2 regions of the Cupriavidus sp. a3 genome follow, and region 1 is predicted to be linked to the other one. Evidence: predicted binding sites of a transcription regulator. Region 1 holds the regulator's gene; the other holds the start of a gene.
What was found. The regulator NrdR, encoded in region 1, represses ribonucleotide reductase genes. The targets are predictions, from matches to a motif close to CACNANATNTNGTG.
Positions count from the first base shown of each region.

Region 2: a site for NrdR is predicted at 2,058-2,071, ahead of ACAD63_RS02650 (ribonucleoside-diphosphate reductase subunit alpha). Genes of this name have one in related genera too.

Region 1 covers NZ_CP170643.1:952,179-955,585, forward strand. Annotated here, with positions in the region: gene ACAD63_RS04480 (PilW family protein) at 1-610, opposite strand, end outside; gene ACAD63_RS04485 (hypothetical protein) at 637-933, opposite strand; gene ACAD63_RS04490 (type IV pilin protein) at 1,135-1,503, shown strand; gene nrdR (transcriptional regulator NrdR) at 1,573-2,037, opposite strand; gene glyA (serine hydroxymethyltransferase) at 2,191-3,407, opposite strand, start outside.
Region 2 covers NZ_CP170643.1:555,114-558,520, reverse strand. Annotated here, with positions in the region: gene ACAD63_RS02650 (ribonucleoside-diphosphate reductase subunit alpha) at 1-1,833, opposite strand, end outside; gene ampD (1,6-anhydro-N-acetylmuramyl-L-alanine amidase AmpD) at 2,350-2,970, opposite strand; gene ACAD63_RS02640 (sigma-54-dependent transcriptional regulator) at 2,967-3,407, opposite strand, start outside.

The sequences.
Region 1 (3,407 bases):
TGTCCACCCCGAAGCGCAGTTGCAGCGAGGCGACGCCACGGACCAGTGCCCCCGAAGTCCAGCCCTGTCCGTCGACCTGGCCATTGCGGCGGGACGGATAGCGGCACAGCAGTTGCGGCTCGCCGTCCGTGGCGGCGGCTATATAGAGCATGTTCGCCGCGACAAAACCCGTGGCGCCTTCGGCCCCCGCCATCCGTGCCGCCAGCGGATACCCGCTGCAATCGATCATCGTCTCGTCAGGCTGGCTCGGATCGCCGGGCTGGCCCTGGCCGCTGAACCGCACCAGCAGCACATCGCTGTTCGCGACGCCGTGGCGGGTGCACGTCGGCACTTCGGCGATGCCCGGCTGCCCGCAGTCGTCGGCGCCGCTGACGGCGGGCGGCGCCGACGCGTCGAGTGTGCCGGCATGCCAGCCGGCCTGGCGCAGCAGCGCGCTCAGGATGGCGAGCGCGCGCTGGCCGCGTTCTTCCAGCAGTACGCGCTCCGCCGCGCTGCGGTAGGCGGACAGTGCCACCTGCCACGCCGCCGTGGCGACGGCGGCGACAATGAGCCCGAGCGCCAGGCCGACCATGGCTTCGGTCAGCGAAAAGCCCTGGCCATGGCGGCGCATCGGAAGCGTTCGTATCGGAAGCGCTCTCATGGCAGCCCCGCGCCGGCACGGTTCAGAGGCAGTCCGGCCGGCCATGGCGCCAGTTCGGCCGACTCTGCCGTCCTGCGCGTGTCATGGCTAGCCTGATCCAGCGCTCGCTGCCAGCCGAGTCCCGTCGGCCCCAGGATTGCGAGCGATGCCAGGCCGGCGGTGAAGATCGCCAGCCCGCAGAGCGATTCGAACAGGATGTATCCGCGGATGGCGCCACGTGGAGGCAGGCAACGAGGAAGACAACGAAGCAGGCAACGAAGCAGGCGGCAGGGCAGGGCGAAGAGATGGTGCATGGCGCGCGGCGTCAGGGCATTTCGGGACCTCCACCGTATCCCGCCGCTGCCGTGCGCTTTGTAGACGCCTGATATGAATGCGCAAAATTTGGTAAGACCGCGATGAACCGGTCGCCAGCGCGACCACGGGCGATGTCATCAGCGTGATGGAAAAGGGCAATATCTGGGTTCCGTAGCCGCCGCGTCCGGACCATGGGCGGCATGACGCTGATCGGGCTGATGGTCGCGGTATCGATCCTCGGCATCCTCGCCGCGATCGCCATCCCCAACTGCACCGAGCATGTGCGGCGTCGCTACCGCACCGATGCGCGCGGCATGATGACCGAGGCGGCGCAGCAGCTGGAGCGCTTCCGCTCGGTCAACGGGCGCGATGACCAGGATACGGCCGGGGCGGCGTTTGCCTTGCCGGCAGCGTTGCGCACCTCGCCGCGCGACAGCAACCGGGTGCGCTACAACATCTCGCTGGTGGCCAGTTCGCTGACGGCGAACGGCTATGTGTGCAGGCCGTGCCAGTCAATGCGGCGGATGCCTGCGGCACCTCCTTGCCGGACCAGGCGGGCACGCGGCTGAACGCGGTCGGCGCGAATCCCGCCGCGTATCTGCAAGACTGCTGGGAACGTTGACGGTGGAGCAGGGCGCTCAGCGCTTGCTGTTGCCCGCGGTCACTTCGGCGAGCACATCGGAGAATTCGGAAACATCCTCGAAACTCCGGTACACCGACGCAAACCGGATATACGCGATCTTGTCGAGCTTGCGCAGCTCGCGCATCACCAGCTCGCCGACCTGGCTGCTGGGGATTTCCTTCTCGCCCAGCGACAGCAGTCTTTCCTCGATGCGGGTGATGGCTTCATCGATGGCCTCGGCCGAGACCGGGCGCTTGCGCAGCGCCAGGCGCATCGAATCCTTCAGCTTGGCGCGCGCGTAGTCGACGCGCGAACCGTTTTTCTTGACGATGGCGGGAAAGAACAGCTCGATCCGCTCATAGGTGGTGAAGCGGCGGTCGCAGGACTCGCAGCGCCGGCGCCGGCGCACGGCATCGCCGTCTTCCGACATGCGCGTGTCGAGCACCTGGGTATTGGAATGACCGCAAAAGGGGCATTTCATGCCGGACCACCTTCAGTTGAATTCCGTCGCCTGTTCCGCATGGATGTCCTGCGCAGGCGGGCGGGTTGGCGAGGCCCGCAAGCCGGACCGCCTGCGTGTGGCAGGGCGCGGCTTGCGGGGCTGCCGGCCACCCTCGCGGGTGGCCTGGAAGCATCAGCCGTAGACCGGGAAACGCTTGGTCAGGGCAGCCACCTGCTCGCGCACGCTGGCGATGTTGGCGGCGTCGTGCGGGTTCTCCAGCACGTCGGCGATCAGGTTGCCGACGATGCGGGCTTCTTCTTCCTTGAAGCCGCGCGTGGTCATGGCCGGCGAGCCCAGGCGCACGCCCGAGGTCACGAACGGCTTTTCCGGATCGTTCGGGATGGCGTTCTTGTTGACGGTGATGTGCGCCTCGCCCAGGATGCGTTCGGCGTCCTTGCCGGTGATGTGCTTGGCGCGCAGGTCGACCAGCATCACGTGGCTTTCGGTACGGCCAGAGACGATGCGCAGGCCGCGCGCGATCAGGGTCTCGGCCAGCACGGCGGCGTTCTTCACCACTTGCTGCTGGTATTCCTTGAACTCGGGGGTCAGTGCTTCCTTGAACGCCACCGCCTTGCCGGCGATCACGTGCATCAGCGGGCCGCCCTGGATGCCGGGGAAGATCGCCGAGTTGATGGCCTTCTCATGCTCGGCCTTCATCAGGATCACGCCGCCGCGCGGGCCGCGCAGGCTCTTGTGCGTGGTGGTGGTGACGAAGTCGGCGTGCGGCACCGGGTTCGGGTAGACGCCCGCGGCGATCAGGCCAGCGTAGTGGGCCATGTCGACCATGAAGTAGGCACCGATCGACTTGGCGACCTTGCTGATGCGCTCGAAGTCGATGCGCAGCGCGAAGGCCGAGGCGCCGGCGATGATCAGCTTGGGCTTCTTCTCTTGCGCGAGCTTTTCCAGCGCGTCGTAGTCGATGTCTTCCTGGGCGTTCAGGCCGTAGCTGACCACGTTGAACCACTTGCCGCTCATGTTGAGCGCCATGCCGTGGGTGAGGTGGCCGCCTTCGGCCAGGCTCATGCCCATGATGGTGTCGCCCGGCTTGAGCATGGCGAAGTACACGCCCTGGTTGGCCTGCGAGCCCGAGTTGGGCTGCACGTTGGCGGCCTCGGCGCCGAACAGCTGCTTGACGCGGTCGATGGCCAGCTGCTCGACCATGTCGACAAACTCGCAGCCACCGTAGTAGCGCTTGCCGGGATAGCCCTCGGCATACTTGTTGGTCAGTTGCGAACCCTGCGCGGCCATCACGGCCGGCGAGGTGTAGTTTTCGGAGGCGATCAGCTCGATGTGGTCTTCCTGGCGCTGGTTTTCCTTCTGGATGGCGGCAAAGACCTCAGGGTCGATCT
Region 2 (3,407 bases), 400 kb from region 1:
CAGGTTGACCGAGCCCAGGTTGCAGACGGCGATTTCGCTGTCGTTGGTGTTCAGCGTGATTTCCGTGCACAGGTTGGAGCTGTGGACGACGCCGACGTGCTGCTGCGGGCTGCGGATGTTGCAAGGATCCTTGAAGGTGATCCACGGGTGGCCGGTCTCGAACAGCATGCCCAGCATCTTGCGCCACAGTTGCAGCGCCGGCAGCTTCTTGAACAGCTTCAGTTCGCCGCTGGCGGCCTTGGCTTCATAGCCCAGGTAGGCCTTTTCGAATTCCTTGCCGACCTTGTCGTGCAGGTCCGGGCAGGTGGCGGGCGAGAACAGGGTCCACTCGCCGCCTTCCATCACGCGCTTCATGAACAGATCCGGGATCCAGTTGGCCGTGTTCATGTCGTGGGTGCGGCGGCGGTCGTCGCCGGTGTTCTTGCGCAGCTCCAGGAATTCTTCGATGTCCAGGTGCCACGTTTCCAGGTAGGCGCAGACGGCGCCCTTGCGCTTGCCGCCCTGGTTCACGGCGACAGCGGTGTCGTTCACTACCTTCAGGAACGGGACCACGCCTTGCGACTTGCCGTTGGTGCCCTTGATGTGCGAGCCGAGTGCGCGCACGTTGGTCCAGTCATTGCCCAGGCCGCCGGCGAACTTGGACAGCAGCGCGTTTTCCTTCAGCGCTTCGTAGATGCCTTCCAGGTCGTCCGACACGGTGGTCAGGTAGCACGACGACAGCTGCGAGCGGCGGGTGCCGGAGTTGAACAGGGTCGGCGTGGACGACATGAAGTCGAACGACGACAGCAGCTGGTAGAACTCGATGGCGCGCGCTTCGCGGTCCTTCTCGTTCAGCGCCAGGCCCATGGCCACGCGCATGAAGAAGGCCTGCGGCATTTCGATGCGGGTTTCATCGATATGCAGGAAGTAGCGGTCGTACAGGGTCTGCAGGCCCAGGTAGTTGAACTGGAAGTCGCGGCCGGCGTCGAGCGCGGCGCCCAGGCGGGCCAGGTCATAGGTGGCCAGCTTTTCGTCCAGCAGCTCGGCTTCGATGCCGCGGGCGATGAACTTGGGGAAGTACTCGACGTAGCGGGCCGACATCTCCGTCTGGGTCACTTCGGCGCCCAGGATTTCCTTGCGGATGGTGTGCAGCAGGATACGGGCGGTGACCTGGCTGTAGTTGGGGTCCTTTTCGATCAGGGTACGCGCAGCCAGGATGGCGGAGTCGTACACCTGCGTCATCGGCACGCCTTCGTACAGGTTCTTCAGGGTTTCCTTCAGGATCGGCTCGGCGCTGACCGCATCGCCCAAACCGGAGCAGGCGTTGTCGATCAGGGCGTGCAGCGCGACGATGTCCAGCGGCTTGGTCACGCCGGCGTCTGTCACATTGATCTGGATGCCGGACTGCTGCACGCGGGCCACGGCCTGGGCGCTGGCGCTGGCGCGCTCCTGGGCGCGCTTCTCGCGGTACAGCACGTAGGCGCGGGCCACTTCATGCTCGCCCGAGCGCATCAGGGCCAGCTCGACGTGGTCCTGCACGTCTTCGATATGGATGGCGCCACCGCTCGGGCGGCTACGCACCAGCGCGCGCACCACGCTGTCGGTCAGTTGCTCGACGATCTCGCGCACGCGCGCGGAAGCTGCACCCTGCCCGCCGTTGACGGCGAGGAAGGCCTTGGTCATGGCGACGTTGATCTTGGACGGCTCGAACGCCACCACGGCGCCGTTGCGACGGATGATCTTGTGATCCGGGTAGCTGGTGGAAGCGGCGCTGGAGGTCTGTGCGTTCGGTGCCTGGCTGGCAACGCCGGCGGCGGCGCCACCCGTGGTGAGTTCGTTCTGGGCCGTTTGCATGTGAAGTCCTGTTTTTACCCTGGATTTAAGAGACAAAAGAGTCCCTGGCGAAATGCGGCGGAAAGAAGGATCCGTTTCGGTGTGACCGCGCACGGACAAACTGCCTTTGCGTGAACATTTCGCCAGGGACTCTTTGTGATTCGCTAGCTTTGCGGAGGTTTCCGGACGGGTTGCACTCGCTGTGCAACCGGCACCTCACACTTGGGCCAGCTCCCCGGTTTGACTACTAGATATAGTGGGTACTGCTGAAAACTTGGCTAAGTATAGTGAAACGAATCCGAATGACCAGTCTTGACAACCGTTATTTCGGGGTCGTTTCGCGGTCGGGCCGCCGCGTGCGGCAGCGCCACATGCCCGGGAGCCTAGTACACACAAGGGTTTCAGCGAAACCGTTCGCAACTGCACATTTCACAAAAATTTTTTTGATTGTTGCGAGCATGCGATAGCCCCTAACCTGCCTGGGGCATGTGTGCCAAAAAGGGGCGCACGACCATGGGGAATGACGTTACGAATTCATCACCCCGTGGTATGCCGATAGGGCAACATGCCTGGCGGCACTGCTGCACCGGCGGCGAAGCGGTCCCAGTCGAAATGCGGGCCGGGATCGGTCTTGCGCCCCGGGGCGATGTCGCTGTGGCCGGCAATCGCGCGCACCGGGTAGGCCGCCATCAGGGCCGGGACCAGGGCGGCCACGGTGTCGTACTGGGCGGGGGTGAACGGCAGGTCGTCGCAACCCTCGATCTCGATGCCGATCGAGAAGTCGTTGCAGCGCGTGCGGCCGAAGAAGTCGGACTGGCCGGCATGCCAGGCCCGCTGCGTGCACGGCACGAACTGCACCAGCTCGCCCTGCCGCGTCACCAGGAAGTGCGCGGACACCTGGACCTGGTGGATGGTGGCGAAGAACGGGTGCTTGTCCGGGTCGAGCCGGTTCTGGAAGAACGCTTCGATGTCGCCGCTGCCGAACTGGCCGGGCGGCAGGCTGATGTTGTGCAGCACCACCAGGTCCACGGGCATGCCGGTGGGCCGTTCGTCGAAATTGGGCGACGGCACGCGGCGGGCGGCGGGTACCCAGCCGTCTGCGTCTGGGAGGAAGGCACGCACCTGTGCAGGCAGATTGGGCTGGCTGGGCCTCGTCATGGCGTGCCCTCGCCCGCGCCGTCGCCGTTGTTCTCGGCCACGCCGCGGTCAGCGGCGTCCATGGCTTCGCGGATGCCAAGCTGCTGGATGCGGTAGCGCAGCTGGCGCAGGTTCAGGCCGAGCAGCGGCGCGGCAGCGGTGCGGTTGAAGTTGGTCTGCGCCAGTGCCTGCAAAATCAGTTCGCGCTCCACGGCTTCGAGCCGGGCCGGCAGGTCGATTGGGAAGACGATGCCGCGGCAGGCGCGCTCGGTGGCGTCGCCCTCGGGTTCGGGCTGGGTGGCGGGCGGTGCGGCAACCTGTGGCGCGGCAGCAGGTTCGGCCACGGCTGCGGGCGTGGGTGTCGCCGCGGGCGGCATCGGCGCCCACATGCCCGGCGCGCCCCAGGGGGCGTACTGGGTCGCAGGGACCGGTGACGCCATCGTGGGCGCGGGGGCCAT